Regions from separate parts of the Arthrobacter sp. NQ7 genome, predicted to be linked through region 3. Evidence: riboswitches for the same ligand, from Rfam matches in the RefSeq annotation. Region 3 holds a riboswitch; each other region holds the start of a gene.
The links. Region 3 has a riboswitch for thiamine pyrophosphate ahead of thiC (phosphomethylpyrimidine synthase ThiC). Riboswitches for the same ligand answer to the same signal wherever they lie in the genome.

Region 1: another riboswitch for thiamine pyrophosphate. It lies ahead of PUN71_RS16425 (ECF transporter S component); the one in region 3 lies ahead of thiC (phosphomethylpyrimidine synthase ThiC).
Region 2: another riboswitch for thiamine pyrophosphate. It lies ahead of thiC (phosphomethylpyrimidine synthase ThiC); the one in region 3 lies ahead of thiC (phosphomethylpyrimidine synthase ThiC).

What each region holds. Positions count from the first base shown of each region.
Region 1 covers NZ_JARFXU020000017.1:32,549-38,090, forward strand. Annotated here, with positions in the region: gene PUN71_RS16415 (energy-coupling factor transporter transmembrane component T family protein) at 1-665, opposite strand, end outside; gene PUN71_RS16420 (ABC transporter ATP-binding protein) at 662-2,206, opposite strand; gene PUN71_RS16425 (ECF transporter S component) at 2,206-2,829, opposite strand; TPP riboswitch at 2,897-3,035, opposite strand; gene PUN71_RS16430 (iron-containing redox enzyme family protein) at 3,285-4,337, shown strand; gene PUN71_RS16435 (CDGSH iron-sulfur domain-containing protein) at 4,351-4,596, shown strand; gene PUN71_RS16440 (DUF4235 domain-containing protein) at 4,700-4,963, shown strand; gene mnhG (monovalent cation/H(+) antiporter subunit G) at 4,988-5,392, opposite strand; gene PUN71_RS16450 (MrpF/PhaF family protein) at 5,382-5,542, opposite strand, start outside.
Region 2 covers NZ_JARFXU020000002.1:17,129-22,670, reverse strand. Annotated here, with positions in the region: gene ffh (signal recognition particle protein) at 1-898, shown strand, start outside; gene PUN71_RS02955 (alpha/beta hydrolase) at 997-1,731, shown strand; gene thiC (phosphomethylpyrimidine synthase ThiC) at 1,728-3,554, opposite strand; TPP riboswitch at 3,550-3,657, opposite strand; gene PUN71_RS02945 (amidohydrolase family protein) at 3,737-4,819, shown strand; gene PUN71_RS02940 (VOC family protein) at 4,918-5,542, shown strand, end outside.
Region 3 covers NZ_JARFXU020000004.1:287,795-293,336, reverse strand. Annotated here, with positions in the region: gene thiC (phosphomethylpyrimidine synthase ThiC) at 434-2,164, opposite strand; TPP riboswitch at 2,162-2,271, opposite strand; partial or broken gene PUN71_RS07560 (amino acid-binding protein) at 2,591-3,265, shown strand; gene PUN71_RS07555 (aspartate/glutamate racemase family protein) at 3,393-4,046, shown strand; gene PUN71_RS07550 (GNAT family N-acetyltransferase) at 4,801-5,313, shown strand; gene PUN71_RS07545 (aspartate/glutamate racemase family protein) at 5,540-5,542, opposite strand, start outside.

The DNA.
Region 1 (5,542 bases), on a different contig from region 3:
CTGCCGCCGCCGAATCCGCGCGCTTCCATGGTCACGGCAAGCCGGGACGCGCGGCGGATCGCCTGCACCAGGAGCCCGAAGCTCTGCCCCAGCGTCGCTTTCACCCGCTGGGGCAGGCTGCCGCGCGAGCCGACGCCGCGTGCCCGCCGGGCCATCCCGATGGTCTGCCATTCCTCAGCCATGAGCCCCACCAGGCGCATGGCGGCCAGGGTTCCCAGGACGAACCGGTGCGGCAGCCGCGCCTTCTGCGCCAGCGCATCCGCGAGGTCGGTCGGGTCGGTGCAGCTCATCAGCAGGACCGCCGGCAGTGCAATGGCAAAGCCGCGCAGGAGGAAGCCGATCCCCAGCTGCAGCGAGCCTTCACTCATGGTCCAGATGCCGACGTCGAGCAGGATCCGTCCGCTGTCCGGCGCCAGGATGGAGGTGCTCCACCCGCCCACGGCGGCGGCGAGGATCAGCGGCCACCCGCGCTGCCACAGCAGGGCCAAGGTGAGCCCGGCCAGGGGAAACAGCAGCAGTTCGAAGACCAGGGCCACGGAGGCCGACACCCAGTCGATGGACAGCGCCAGGACCGCGGTAATGAGCACGACGGCGGCAAACTTGCTCAGGGGGTTGGCGCGGGCCAGGAGGGCGCGGTTGCCGGCCAGGGTGAGTTCCTGCCTCATGGCGCCACCGGTTCCGACGCGGCCATCCGAAGCTCCGCCCCGCCCAATGCCCCAGTGAATTCGGCGTCGTGGGTCACGGACACCACGGCGGTGCCTGCGTCCAGCAGCTCGGAGAGGAACGAGGCCAGCTCCGCCCATGTGTTGGCATCCTGGCCGAAGGTGGGCTCGTCCAGGACCAGCACCTGGGGGCTGGCGGCGAGGACGGTGGCAACGGAAAGCCGCCGTTTTTCGCCGCCGGAGAGCGTGTAGGGGTTGGCGTCCACCAGCTGGGTAAGACGCAGCCGCTCCAGCAGTTCGTCAACCCGGTCCTCACCGTGGCCAAGGTGCCGGGGACCGAACAGCAGCTCATCGAGCACCTTGCCGGTGACGAACTGGTGCTCCGGCTCCTGGAACACCGTCCCCACGCGCGAAATCAGTTGCTCGGCCTTCCAGGTGTAGGGGTCGATCCCCGCGCCGCGGCTGAGGTCCAGCGTGGCGGAAACCTTCCCGGAGACGGGTTCCAGCAGCCCGGCAAGGGTCAGCGCAAAGGTCGATTTTCCGGCGCCGTTCGGACCGGTGATGGCGAGGGCCTGGCCTGCACGGACCTGGGCCGCGAGCCCTTCCTGGACCGGGACGGGCGGAATCCTGCGAAGGCCCTTGCGGCGTGGACGTTCGCGGGAGACAGCAAGCCGTTCGGCGGCCAGCAGGAGATTCCCGGTTCCGGGGGCGGGAACCCCGGCACGGCCACGGGTGGCCGGCACGTAGCCCGGCACCCACACCCCGGCGGCGGTGAGCTTGGCGCGCGCCTCGCGAAGCACCAGGTCCGGCGGCCCGTCCAGGAGTACGGCGGGATCGGATGCGGAGCCCGGCTGGAGCACCACGATCCGGTCCACCAGGTCCTTCCACACGGAAACCCGGTGCTCCACCACCACCAGGGTGGCCCCGGTCTTGTCCAGGCAACGGGCGACGGCGCCCCGGACCTCCAGCACGCCGTCCGGGTCCAGGTTGGCCGTGGGTTCGTCCAGCAGGATCAGCCCCGGGCGCATCGCCAGGATGCCCGCCAGCGCCAAACGCTGCTTCTGGCCGCCGGACAGCGCCGACGTCGGGTGGTCCAGCGGGAGGTGGGACAGGCCGACGTCGGCAAGCGCCTCGTGCACGCGCGCCCAGATGGCTTCCCGGGGCACCGCAAGGTTTTCGGCGCCGAAGGCGACGTCGTCGCCCACCCGGGACAGGACCACCTGGGTTTCCGGGTCCTGCTGCATCAGCCCGGCGTGCCCGCGCCGGGCGCGGGGCACGGCGCCGTCAATGAGCAGCGAACCTGACTCGTCGGCGTCGCCTGCCTCGCCGTCGTCGTTGATGTCGCCCAGCACCCCCGCAAGCGCATGCAGCAGCGTGGACTTCCCGGCCCCCGAGGGACCGAGCAGCAGCACCCGCTCGCCGGGGCTGATGTCCAGGTCGAGGGCATGGACGGCAGGCTTGGCCCGTCCGGCATGCCGCCAGCCCCAGCCGCGGGCGGCCACGGCGGCGGGGCGGACCGTGCCGGCGGCGTCCTGGGGAGCCATCAGGAGAAGACTGGCTCCGTGGCGGCCTTGCGGGACGCGAAGGAGCTGAGCACGCCGGTGCGCGCCAGGCCGCGGGTGGCGAGCCAGGACAGGGCGCCGGCGATAACTGCGCCTGACAGCATGCAGAACAGGATGTAGGCCAGCTTGTCACCACCGGAGTAGGCGATGTTCCAGCCCCACGGCGCGAACGAGTCGTTCAAGCCGCAGAACAGGCCCGCGGCCGCACCGGCCAGCAGGGACACCGGCAGGTTGAACCTGCGGTAAACGAAGATGGCGAAGATGATTTCCGCGCCCAGGCCCTGGACGAAGCCGGAGAACAGGACGGATGCGCCGTACTGGGAGCCCATGAGGAGTTCGCCCGTGGCGGCCACGGTCTCGCAGAACAGGGCGGCCCCGGGCTTGCGGATAATCAGCATCCCCAGGACGCCGGGGATCATCCAGCCACCGGCGATCAGGCCGGTCAGGGGCGGGTAGGCGGCGTTCATCGGCACGGAGACCGCGGCCGCAGCCTGGTCCCAGGCCCAGAAAATAACGCCTCCGGCGATGGCCACCAGCGCGGCCACCACGATGTCCACGACGCGCCAGGACTTGCTGGTGGTCTTCTTGATTGCTGCAGTACTCATTGGATCCTCCTGGGAAACAGGAGGGGAAAGTATTCCCGGCCGGCGGCCTGTTGCCGTGCAGCCGCGACACTTTGAGAACTCGACTCCCTTGCGCCGGTACTAACCGGATCAGGTTCGAGGGTCTGCGGCGGTCCGCACTCTCAGCGCCCACCTTCAGTTCCCGGCTGGTGCCGAGGGCCGACGGCGGCGCTCCCCTGTCGTTTTTAGTGTTGCGTTAAATGTGGGTAAGGCTTTTTGCCCTTCCGGACGTGCTCAAGTTTACACCGGAGGGCCCTGCGTGGAGGGCTCCAACGGCCCATCCTGCCGGATGTGACCGGCCCGCCGGCCTATCGAAGCGATGGCTTTAGCTTTTATTAGTAATCATGCTTACTATATTGGTTCCCGGGATGGACGGGGACAGGGCGTGGGAGCTCCGTCCCCGGTCACGGAAACAGCGCGCCGGAACGAGGAGCATCATGAGAATCCCGGAAACCCGAGGGCCCATCAGCAGCGCCCTTCTCACGGCCTTGGCCAAGGCTCCGGATTCCGCTGGCGCGGAACTGGACGGGCTGTACCGGCTGGTGGCGGGGCAATTGGCGGAAACCACCGACATCATTGGCGACGAGGACATCCAGCTGGCCCTTTTCTGCCTTTACGAGCTGCACTACTCGGGCCTGGACGGCGTCTCCGACGCCTGGGAGTGGGAGCCCGGCCTGATCAGGGTGCGGCGGCTGATCGAGGAACCGTTTGAGGCCGCCCTCCGCACGGCCGCGCACCAGGCCGCCGGAAGCCTTGAACTCCCGACCGGCACCTTGGGCAGCGACCAGGTGGCCGATGTCCTCTTCGGCCTTGCGGCCGCTGACACCGGCCCCAGCGTCTCCCGTTTCGTTGCCAGGAAGGCAAGCCTGGACCAGCTCAAGGAGTTCCTGGTCCACAAATCCGTGTACCAGCTGAAGGAAGCCGATCCCCACACCTGGGCGATTCCCCGCCTCAGCGGACGTCCCAAGGCGGCGCTGGTGGAAATCCAGGCAGACGAATACGGCGGCGGGCGGCCTGAGCGGATGCACAGCGCGCTGTTCGCCCGGACCATGCGGGGCCTGGGGCTGGACGGCAGCTACGGCGCCTACGTCGATGCCGTTCCCGCCATTTCCCTGGCCTCGGTGAACCTGATGTCGCTGTGCGGCCTGAATAGACGGCTGAGGGGGGCCATCACCGGCCACTTGGCCATCTACGAAATGACGTCTTCCCAGCCCAACCGGTTCTACGGCAACGGATTCCGCCGGCACGGTTTCGGCCAGGACATCACCCACTACTTCGACGAGCACGTGGAAGCGGATGCAGTCCACGAGCAGATCGCGGGGCGGGACCTGGCCGGCGGCCTGGTGGAAGCAGAGCCGGAGCTCCTCGCCGATGTCCTGTTCGGGGCAACGGCCGTCATGGCCATGGACAGCCGCCTGTCGAACCACCTGTTGTCCTCCTGGGAAGCCGGCACATCGTCGCTCCGGACGGCCGTGCCGGCGGCAGCATGACCCCGGGAACAGCATGACCCAGGAACAAGGAACAGGAGGCAACGTGGACCAGGAATCTGCGGCGGGCTCAATAGTGGTGTGCCCGGACGGACCCTTGATCGTCAGGGGCGGGTTCGAGATCGTCACCCCTTCGGGGGACGCCGTGCCCCGCGACCGAAAGACCGTGGCGTTGTGCCGGTGCGGGGCCTCGGCGATCAAACCCTACTGCGACGGCACGCACAAAATGATCAAATTCCGCACCGAACCACCCACCCCATAGTCCGCCAAGTGCCTGCCGCCCGCCACGTCCTTGCCATGACCGGCACGGCTGTCCGGCTAGGGTGGAGGCAGTCCGTTTTCCGCCGCCGCAAGGAGTTACAGGAATGAACCTTTTCATCAAGCTGCTCGGGACCGGGGTGAGCCTGGGCGCAGGCCTGGCCGGCACCAAGCTGGTCAACACCATCTGGGAAAAAACCACCGGCCAGAAGGCGCCCACCGGCAAGAACGAGGATGTCCCCACCAGCCTGCGTTCCGCGCTGACCTTCGCGCTGATCTCTGCCGCGGTCAGTGCCACCATCCAGGTACTGGCCAACCGGGGCACCCAGCGCGCCATCGCCCGCTTCGCCAAGACCCAGGACATCGTCTAACCCGGGACACCGTCCAACAGCGTGTTACCCGCCGTCGCCGGGGCCGTCCTTCAGGGCAGTCTCGGCGGCGGCTTTTTGCACCACGGCCTCCAGTTCGTCCGAGGTGAGCAGTTCCCGGTGCAGGTGCTTGGTGCGGTAGCCGGCCCGGCCCACCATGTGCGCGGACACGGGCACCGTGAGCAGCTGGAAGATCCACGCCACCACCAGGACCGGCCACACCCACCAGGTGCGCATCTGCAGCCCGATGGCGGCCAGCAGCAGGAACAGTCCCAGCACCTGGGGCTTCGTGGCGGCATGCATCCGGCTGAGCAGGTCCGGGAAGCGCAGCAGGCCAACGGCTGCGCCGAGGGACATGAGTGCCCCGACCACCATGAACACCGCGGAGACGGCGTCAATCCAGGCATCGGGTCCGGAGAAGTCAGGATTCATCAGGCTTCACCCTCCGGTCGGCCACGAACCTGGCCACGGTCACGGATCCGATGAATCCGATGATGGAAATGGCCACCACCAGCATGAGGTTGTGGAGGTGGCGGTTCACGGCCATGTCAATGCACAGGGCCCCGGCAAGGATGGCCAGCA
Region 2 (5,542 bases), on a different contig from region 3:
GATCGACTCCATGATCGGCCAGGACGCCGTCAACACGGCGCTCGCCTTCGATGAAGGCGTCAACTTCACCGGCATCGTGCTGTCCAAGCTCGACGGCGACGCCCGCGGCGGTGCCGCGCTCTCCGTCGCGTCGGTCACCGGCAAGCCCGTCATGTTTGCCTCCACCGGCGAAGGCCTGGACGACTTCGAGCTGTTCCACCCGGACCGGATGGCCTCGCGCATCCTGGACATGGGCGACATCCTCACCCTCATCGAACAGGCCGAAAAGGCCTGGGACAAAGACGAAGCCGCCCGGATGGCGAAGAAGTTCGCCGACCAGGAAGACTTCACCCTCGAAGACTTCCTGGCCCAGATGCAGCAGATCCGCAACATGGGCTCCATGAAGAAGATGCTCATGATGATGCCGGGCGCACAGAACATCCGGCAGCAGCTGGAGCAGTTCGACGAGCGTGAAATCGACCGCGTGGAAGCCATTGTCCGGTCCATGACGCCGCACGAGCGGCTTGCGCCGAAGATTATCAACGGTTCACGGCGCGCCCGCATCGCCCGCGGTTCCGGCGTCCACGTCTCCGAGGTCAACGGCCTCCTGGAACGCTTCGCCCAGGCCCAGAAGATGATGAAGAAAATGGCCCAGGGCGGCATGCCGGGAATGCCCGGGATGCCGGGGATGCCCGGTGCCGGCGGAGGGGCGCGGAAAAACGCCAAGAACGCCCCCAAGAAGAAGGCCAAGTCGGGCAACCCGGCCAAGGCTGCGCAGGAACGCAAGGAGATGGAGGCCCGCCGCGCCAATGCAGCCAAGGCCCTGCCCACCGGTGCAGCCTTCGGCCAGCAGGGCGGCGACTTCGATCCGTCACAGCTGAACCTTCCCAAGGGCTTCGACAAGTTCCTGGGCAAGTAACAACCCAACTGGGCAGCGCCAGGTGTCGTTTTGAGGGGTCAAAACGACACCTGGCGCTGCTTACTTGGGATGTCGGTACCGTGGAATAGGGTTGGGACATGTTCAAGCAGAGGGTAGTGTTCGTGCACGGCGCCGGAACCTTTGGTGCCGCCGCATGGCCGCGCCAGCACGGCATGACACTGACCTATGACGCCCTCTTCCTCCGCCGGCACGGTTTTGACCCCGTGGCCGAGCCCCTGGCATCGTCCTTCACGGAGGATGCCGCGATCATCCTTCGCTCCCTGGCCGATGACGGCCGTGGCGCCGCCGGCGGCCATGTGGTGGCGCACGCACAAGGCGCCATCGCGGCGATGATGGCCGCCGTGGAACGCCCGGACCTGGTGTTTTCGCTGACCCTGGTGGAGCCGGCCTGCCTCTCACTGACGGCGGAACTTCCCGCCACGGCAGCCCACATCAGCCTCATGCAGCCCCTGTTCGAGGTCCGGCACCAGCTCAGCGACGAAGACTTCCAGCGCGAGTTCGTCCGGCGGGTGTACGCCACCGACCTTCAGCAGCCCGCCACCACGGAAGAAAAGCGCTCTGCCCGCAGGCTGCGGCTCCAGGCCCCCTCGTGGGAGGCGCCGCTCCATATCGTCCCCGGCGTCCCCACCCTGGTGCTGACCGGCGGGTGGGAACCCCTCTATGAGGAAATTGCCGGCTACCTCCGGGAGACCGGCGCCCTGCACCGCGTCGCCGCGGGCGGGCACCGGCCCCATGACTCGCCGGACGGCGACCGGGCCATCCGGCAGTTCATCGGCGGGGTCAGCCGCAGCCGGCCCGCCCAGGCGTCCTAGCTGTCCGCGGGAACGCGAAGCTCCGGCAGGTAGATCTTGCCGCCGGCGGCAAGGAATTCCCGGCTCTTTTCCTGCATCCCGCTGGCTGCTCCGGCCAGCGCTGCCTGCGCCTCCGCGGATCCGAATTCGTCCCGGATGTCCTGGCTGATCCGCATCGAGCAGAACTTCGGGCCGCACATTGAACAGAAGTGCGCCGTCTTGGCAGGCTCGGCCGGGAGGGTCTCGTCATGGAAGGACTCCGCGGTGACCGGGTCCAGGGACAAGGCGAACTGGTCCCGCCAGCGGAATTCGAACCGCGCCTTGGACAGGGCGTCGTCACGTTCATGTGCCCCGGGGTGGCCCTTGGCGAGGTCCGCGGCGTGGGCCGCGATCTTGTAGGTGATCACGCCGGTTTTGACGTCGTCCTTGTTGGGCAGGCCCAGGTGCTCCTTGGGGGTGACATAGCAGAGCATGGCGGTGCCGTACCGGGCAATTTCGGTCGCACCGATGGCGGAGGTGATGTGGTCGTAGCCGGGGGCAACGTCCGTGACCAGCGGCCCAAGGGTGTAGAACGGCGCCCCCTTGCACAGCTCCTGCTGCCGCTCGACGTTCTCCCGGACCAGGTGGAACGGCACGTGGCCTGGCCCCTCCACCATGACCTGCACGTCGTACTCCCAGGCGCGCTGCGTGAGTTCCGCCAGGGTGTCCAGCTCCGCGAACTGCGCGGCGTCGTTGGCGTCGGCCGTGGAGCCGGGGCGCAGGCCGTCGCCGAGGGAGAACGCGACGTCGTATTTGGCGAAGATTTCACACAGCTCATCGAAGTGCGTGTACAGGAAGTTCTCCTGGTGGTGGGCCAGGCACCAGCCGGCCATGATGGACCCGCCGCGGGAGACGATTCCCGTCACGCGGTTGGCCGTCAGCGGAACATACCGGAGCAGCACGCCGGCGTGGATGGTCATGTAGTCCACGCCCTGTTCGCACTGTTCGATCACGGTGTCCCGGAAGATCTCCCAGGTGAGCGCATTGGCCTCGCCGTTGACTTTCTCCAGCGCCTGGTAGATCGGCACCGTTCCAATCGGCACGGGGGAGTTGCGGATGATCCATTCCCGGGTGGTGTGGATGTCGTCACCGGTGGAGAGGTCCATGACGGTGTCGGCGCCCCACTGGGTGGCCCACTGCAGCTTGTCCACCTCTTCGGCGATGGAGCTGGTCACCGCGGAGTTGCCGATGTTCGCGTTGATCTTCACCAGGAAGGCCTTGCCGATGATCATCGGCTCGGACTCGGGATGGTTGATGTTGCTGGGAATGATGGCCCGGCCCGCGGCCAATTCGCTGCGGACGAGTTCAACATCGCAGTTTTCCCGCAGCGCCACGAAGCGCATTTCCTGGGTGATGACCCCCTGCCGGGCATAGTGCATCTGCGTCACCGTCCGGCCGTCGACGGCGCGGCGGGGCACCGGCTGCGCGCCCTTCCACTCCGCGGACGCAGCGCCGCGCCGCACGGCCGAGCGGCCGTCGTCGAGCAGGTTGCGCTCCCTGCCGCTGTAGGCCTCCGTGTCCCCGCGCGCCACGATCCACTCGGCGCGGAAGGGCTGCAGGCCGCGGACCGGGTCGCTGCCGGGGCCCGCGGTCCGGTAGGTCCGGAACGGTTCGTTCGGCTGTCCGTTGGGTGATGGCTCCAGGGCGATCTCCGTCACGGGCACCCGGATTCCGGCGCCGGCATCTTCGATGAAGGCCAGCGAATGCGACGCCAGGGATTGGGTCACCCCGCGGGCGGTGGTGTCCCCGGGCTCTCCGGTGGACGGCTGGTGGGCAGGGTTCAACTGGGTGTTTTGCGTACTCAAGGGAATACTCACTTCCTTCGCCGGCATTACCCGGACAGGTTCGACGGTCGCAGGCTGCCTCAGCCCGATCTCAGCCCCTGCAGGGGCACCCGTGTGGTCAGCAACGAAGCTACCACAGGCACCCGGAAGAGCCGTGTCACAAATGCGGGTGCTAGCCTGACCGGGCACTGAAAGGAGCCGGGATGGCAGGAATCATTCACTTTCGCGGGCCCGTCCTCACCGCGCCGGACCGGGTAAGCCACGGACTCTGGGCCGTGGACGGGAGACTGACGTTCACGCAGCCGGCAGCCCCTCCCGACCGCGTCCTCGACGGCTGGGTCCTGCCCGGGTTCGTGGACGCCCACTGCCACATCGGTCTGGGTCCTGGCGGCCCGGTGGAGCCCGCTGCGGCCCGCGACCAGGCGCTCGCCGACCTCAGCGCCGGAACCCTGCTGGTGCGGGACGCCGGCTCGCCGGCGGACACCCGGTGGATGCAGGGCGGCCGGGACTTCCCGGTGCTGATCCGGGCGGGCCGGCACGTGGCCCGGACCCGCCGCTATCTGCGCGGCTTCGCAGAGGAAGTCGAGCCGGAGGGCCTCGTGGAGACGGTCCGGAAGCAGGCACACGACGGTGACGGCTGGGTCAAACTCGTGGGGGACTGGATTGACCGGAACGCCGGTGACCTGGCTCCGTCCTTTCCTGCCGCCGTCGTCCGTGACGCTGTCCGTGCAGCCCACGACGAAGGCGCCCGGGTGACCGCGCATTGTTTCGCCGAGGACACCCTGGACCAGGTGCTGGACGCAGGGATCGACTGTGTGGAGCATGCCACCGGGCTCCTGCCCCGGCACCTGCCACGGTTCGTGGAACAAGGGGTGCCGATCGTGCCCACGCTTATCAACATCGCCACCTTTCCGGACATCGCAGCGCAGGCTGATGCAAAGTTCCCCCGCTACGCGGCCCACATGCGTGCCCTGTGGGAGGGCCGCCGCGAGCGGGTGGCGCAGGCCCACGCCGCGGGCGTGCGGATCTTTGCCGGAACCGACGCGGGCAGTGTGATCCGGCACGGCAGGATTGCCGACGAGATCCTTGCGCTGCATGCCGCAGGCCTCCCGATGGCAGCCGCCCTGGACGCCGCCTGCTGGGCGGCCCGGAGGTGGCTTGGCGCGGAAGGCCTGGCGGAAGGGGCCCGCGCCGACGTGGTGGTGTGCCGGGACGATCCGCGGGCGGTGCCGGACACGATCAGGACACTCGCGCACGTGGTTTTGGGCGGACGAATCATCCGCTGAGAGCGTCGGCAGAGGACTTGGAATAAATTGAAGCTTCAAGTAATTTTAATATGTGACAGGCCGGCAACCGGGCGGCCTTCCAATCCAAGGAGCTTCAGATGACCGCAGCACCCAGCAGCCAGGATCTTCTTCCTGCCGACCTCGGCATGGGCACGGTGATGCTCAAGGTGGGCGACATGAAGGTCATGACCGACTACTACCAGCGGGCGCTGGGCCTCGAGGTGGTCGCCGAACAGGATGGCGGGCTCTACCTTGGCAGGCTGGGCCGCCCCCTGGTCCACCTGGCGCCGGCCCCTGGGCTGAACCTTCCCGGCAGGGGAGAGGCCGGCCTGTTCCACACCGCCTTGCTGTTCGAGGACCAGGCCTCCCTTGCCGCCACGATCGCCACCGCGGCCCAGTATGAGCCGCGGTCCTTCACCGGCAGCGCCGACCACCTGGTCAGTGAGGCCTTCTACTTCAGCGATCCCGAAGGCAACGGCATTGAGCTCTACTGGGACCGGCCGCGCAGCAACTGGTCCTGGAACGGGACCGACGTAGTCATGGACAGCCTCGCCCTGCCGCCCCAGCGCTACATTGAGCAGCACCTCACCGAGGCGTCGCTGGAAGGCCAGCGGCAGACATCCGCCGGGGTGGGTCACGTCCACCTGCAGGTGGGCGACGTCCAGACGGCCCGGGACTTCTATGTCGGAACCCTGGGTTTCGAAAAGACCGCCGGCTGGCACG
Region 3 (5,542 bases):
GATTGTCTTGACAGACGGGTCCGGCAGCAAGGCCCGGGATACTGCCGGGGCGTCCAGATGTGTTGATCTGGCGTCGGGGCGCCCGGATATGTCGTGAGGGTCTGGTGTCATGGTGCTTCTCCGGGCGGTCGCTCGCGTCAGCGGTTGCGGGACGTTCGTATGCACTGCGGGCTGGGGGTTATTCGCCGATGCGCCATGGACCGGGTACTGGGAGTGGGTTTGGGCTGATCTTCTGGGGTGTCGGCGACTTCGGACACCATGGCCTTGAAGGGGCTCCGCCCGGTAGCAATCGCCGGTGAAGAATTCGGGCCGGAAGACGGTCAGACCCTGGGGGCGGCCCCTTTTGGGTGTGTTCCGGTGGCCTACTTCGGGGCAGGGTTTACGACTGGGGGTGGTGCCCGGGCCTGCGGCTTGGGCGGCAGGCCCGGGGGGTTTAGGGGTTGAGGCGGGCGGGTTCGGGGAGGTAGACCTTGCCACCGGATTCGCGGAATTCTGCGCTCTTGGCGTTCATGCCGGCGATTACTTCCTGCTCGGATACTCCACCGAACTGGTCCCGGATGTCCTGGCTGATCCGCATGGAGCAGAACTTCGGCCCGCACATGGAGCAGAAGTGCGCCGTCTTCGCCGGTTCAGCGGGAAGGGTTTCGTCGTGGAACTCCTCCGCCGTGACCGGGTCCAGGGACAGTGCGAACTGGTCGCGCCAGCGGAATTCGAACCGGGCCTTAGAGAGGGCGTCGTCGCGTTCGTGCGCACCGGGGTGGCCTTTGGCGAGATCCGCGGCGTGGGCCGCGATCTTGTAGGTAATCACTCCGGTTTTCACGTCGTCCTTGTTCGGCAACCCGAGGTGTTCCTTGGGCGTGACGTAGCACAGCATGGCGGTGCCGTACCGGGCGATCTCCGTCGCTCCGATGGCCGAGGTGATGTGGTCATACCCGGGTGCAATGTCGGTCACCAGCGGGCCGAGGGTGTAGAAGGGCGCACCCTCGCAGAGTTCCTGCTGGCGTTCGACGTTTTCACGGACCAGGTGGAACGGGATGTGACCGGGTCCTTCGACCATGACCTGCACATCGTACGTCCAGGCCCGCTTTGTCAGTTCTGCGAGGGTGTCCAGCTCGGCGAACTGGGCCGCGTCATTGGCATCCGCCGTGGAACCCGGGCGCAGGCCGTCACCCAGGGAGAACGCGACGTCGTATTTGGCGAAGATCTCGCAGAGCTCGTCGAAGTGGGTGTAAAGGAAGTTCTCCTGGTGGTGGGCCAGGCACCAGCCGGCCATGATGGACCCGCCACGGGACACGATCCCGGTCACCCGGTTTGCGGTCAGGGGTACGTAGCGCAGGAGGACGCCGGCGTGGACGGTCATGTAGTCCACGCCCTGCTCGCACTGTTCGATCACGGTGTCCCGGTAGATCTCCCACGTCAACTCGTTGGCCTGCCCGTTAACCTTTTCCAGTGCCTGGTAGATCGGCACCGTGCCAATCGGGACGGGGGAGTTGCGGATGATCCACTCCCGCGTGGTGTGGATGTCATCCCCGGTGGAGAGGTCCATCACCGTGTCGGCGCCCCACTGGGCCGCCCACTGCAGCTTGTCCACCTCCTCGGCAATGGAGCTCGTCACCGCGGAATTGCCGATGTTCGCGTTGATCTTCACCAGGAAGGCCTTGCCGATGATCATCGGCTCGGACTCGGGGTGGTTGATGTTGTTCGGAATGATCGCCCGGCCGGCGGCCACCTCGCTCCTGACCAGTTCGACGTCGCAGTTTTCCCGGACCGCCACGAACCGCATCTCCGGGGTGATGATGCCCCGTTTGGCGTAGTGCATCTGGGTGACCGTCCTGCCCTCAAGAGCGCGGCGGGGCACGGGCTGTGCGCCCTTCCACTCCGCCGATGCAGCACCCCGGCGCACGGCGGACTTCCCGTCGTCGAGGAGGTTGCGTTCCCGGCCGCCGTAAGGCTCGGTATCGGCCCGGGCCTGGATCCATTCGGACCGGAATGGCTCCAGGCCGATCACCGGATCACTGCCAGGCCCCGCTGTCCGGTAGACCGTGAAGGGAGGATTCTTCACCCCGTTCGGCGAATCCTCCAACGCGATCTCCGTGACAGGGACGCTAATGCCGTGTTCTGTGTCGTGGGCATACGCGAGCGAATGCGAATTCATGGCGTTCATCAGTGTTTTCCTACTTCCTTCGCCGGCATGACCCGGACAGGTTCAACGGTCACGGACTGCCTCAGCCCGATCTCAGCCCCTGCATCAGGGCACCCGTGTGGATGTGACCAACCTTACAGAAGACTCGTCCACGCGAAAAGCAGTTCCGACCACGATCGTTGCAGCGTACACCGGGGACTGGCAGGTTGCCGCGGGTCAGGGCGCCAGGTCCTTCTCGATCATCCAGCAAGGTTTCACTAAGCCCGGTCCAGGGGCGTCGTGTGCAGGCACCCGCTGCCGCTTGCGTTGGCAGTGGGCCAGGAATTACGTGGTCGAAACCCATCCGCAACAGCGCCGGGGGAGTCTTAAGGCGTGGCCTGAGCTGACAGGGCTTTCCGCGGGAGTGGGACTGGGGTGCTGCGTACCGCCAGGGGAGGGAGGTCGGGGTTGCCGTTTGTGGTGAAGGTTCTGGTGTTGACTGTGGCGACGAGCCTGCTGGGCATCTGGGTGGCGGAGCCTTCGGTGCGGCGGTTGCTGCGGGGGTGGCTGCATGCGCCGGCGCTGCGCCAGCGCCGTCGCCTGATGGAGGCACCGGCTCTCTGGCGGGCCCGGACCTATCTTGCAGATGAATCCGGCGCCCTGGAGCGGGTGACCAGGTCCCTGGCGCACCGGGGCATCAATATCCACAGTATCCACGTGCACCGCCTTCAGGGCGGGGTCCTGGACGAATTCGTGCTCTCCGCCCCGGACGGCCTTACCGAACAACGGCTCCTGGCCGCCCTGCAGGACGGCGGGGGCCGGCACGCCAGGGTGTGGCCCACCACCGCCCTGGCCCTCGCTGACGGTCAAACGAGGGCGCTGACGCTGGCTTCCCGCGTCGCGGCAAACACGGACGAACTTCCCCTCACTGTCGCCGAGCTCCTGGGCGCGACGGTCCTTCCCGGCGCCCCGCGGCCGGCGGGGCCGGTGTACTTTCCCGGTGCGGTCTCTTCCGGTGCTCCGGGCGCGGTGTTGAAAATTCCGTCGTCCTGGGGTCCGCTCTACTTTTGCCGGGCTGAGGAGCCGTTCACCCCGGCAGTGTCGGCCCGGGCGCACCGGCTCGCGGAATTGGCCGAAGTCGTCGAACTCACCGCGTTGGCCACGGACCGCGGCGCGGCCGGGGTGGGCATCTCAGAACGCGGTCGGGTTCGGGGACGACTGAGGGGCACTCTCACAGGGTTTCTATTTTCAGTGTTAGGGAGGGGCCGTGATGAGGGTAGGACTTATCAGGGCGTTGACGACGTCCGACCGGCGCATGCTTTACGCGCACGGGGACCTGTTGGCCAGAAGTTTCGGGTTTGACGTTCTCACCCGTTGCATCCCGGACCAGCCGTTCGGAGTTTACGATGATGCCTCGTTTCGGGCCGCGGTCCCGAAGGTGGCAACCCTGGCCGTGGAGATGGCCGGCGGGGTTGATGCGCTGATCATCAGTTGCTGCGCCGACCCGGGGCTGCCCGAAACACGCGCCGCGCTGGATATCCCTGTCATCGGCGCCGGATCCGCCGCGGCCGCGGCTGCCCTGGCGTTCGGCGGCCGGGCGGGGGTGCTGGGTCTCACCCACCAGGCACCGGGGCCGATCGCCGAAGCCTTGGGGGACAGGATGCTCCTCATAGATGGGCCCGACAGTTCCGGGACCCCCGAAGGCTTCCTCACGCCCACCGGGATCTTCGATGCCCTGGCCCAGGCGCACATGCTCGTTGACGCCGGCGCCGAGGTCATCGTCCAGGGCAGCACCGGGCTCTCGAGCATCGGGATGACCCGGGTCCTCCGGGACCGGCTTGGGGTGCCGGTCATCGACCCGGTCACGGCCGCCGGATCCGTCCTCCTTTCCGGAGCCGCCCCCCGAACAGTGCAAATGGTCTGAAAACACGACTCCGCGCAGGGAATGCTCCCTCGCAATGAATCCGCCTACTTTAGGCCCACACCACCCGGTGGCCTCTAAAACCTAGCTTCCGGCGACGGTTCTTCCCCTATACAGGAAAATGACGTCAAGGAAACCGGGCGGCAACATCGGAGGAGCATCCTGATCTTAAGGGTCAACGTGCACAGAGAAGGGAGCCGACGATGGCTGAAGCTAAGGAAGCAACCATCCGCACGTGCGAGGAACTTACGCACGGGGACGAAATTGAGGCCTGGCATGAGGGCAGGCTCTTACACAGAGGAACGGTGAGCCAGACCTTGCCCACCATGGGAATGTTCTGGATCGTGTGCTCCAGAACCGGGACGCGCAAACTCGTGGATCTGGAAGCATCAGATATCATCCGGATGTCCGCTCCCACAAACCTGGGGTTAGTGAGACCGGAAAGGACACCGGCCTGATGTCGCCCGAACCCGCCGCCGGTCTGCACAGGGTAAGTACCGACTCGAAAACCGGGCATCCCTTCGACGACCCCCAGGGGTGATTGCCGCAGCTGGGCTGGTAGCCCGTCGGGACGCAACTCGCCCATCCCCTCATGCGCGCGGTTGCTGGCCTGTCAGGGGGTGTGGCCGGATCTACTGCGCAGGGGAACCGGCATGAATGCCATCTGGGGCGGATGGGCTGGCTTCCTCCGTGCGTCGAAATGACCCACACTTATGCACAAGGGATTCCTCTCTACCTCGGCGGAAGGCAGGTTCAGATGGCGGCCTCTTTGATCTCACTGGCAGCACTTATTGGACCACAGGACCTCAAACCCGCCGCTCATGCCCTGCGGAACATCAAAGCCACGGACCTGCCCCCACTCGCGGAGCTCTACCTGCAGTCCTACGGTGACCGAACATCCGCTCTGGACACGGGCAAAGCCGCGCGCAGGATCAGGACCGTCCTCGGAGGCGCCCACGGAACCCCCATCCCACAGGCCTCCCTACTAACTGCCGACGCGGAAGGCCGGATCATCGCCGCCATCCTCACGACGAAGCGGGACTTCGGAACAGCCGGACCTGGCACGGCTTTCATCGCAGAACTTTTCACCCACCCCGATCATCGGAGGCAGGGCCTCGCAGAAGAACTCCTTGGCCATGCCCTGCAGGCCCTTCACGATACTGGCCACAAAACCGTGGCCGTCACCGTAGACAGCGCTAACGCCGCCGCCATCGCCCTCTACCTTTCCCGGGACTTCCGCCGCCTCACCCAGCCCGCAAAGGACAAATAAGCCTTGATCCACAGCTCTGAGGCTCGCCGGAGCGCCAGGGCGATTTCGATGCCAGCGCTCAGGAAGAAGCCTGAGGGTTTGTGGGGCTCAGGTGCTGATTCAGTCATATCGCCGGGGGACTTGATCTGCCTGGCACTTGAAAATAGAGCACGGGGTAGTGATTCTTGAAACGTCGTTGCCACGCAGTGCGCGCTACGAGGTCAGCCGCGCTCTCTGTGTGCCGCTCTCA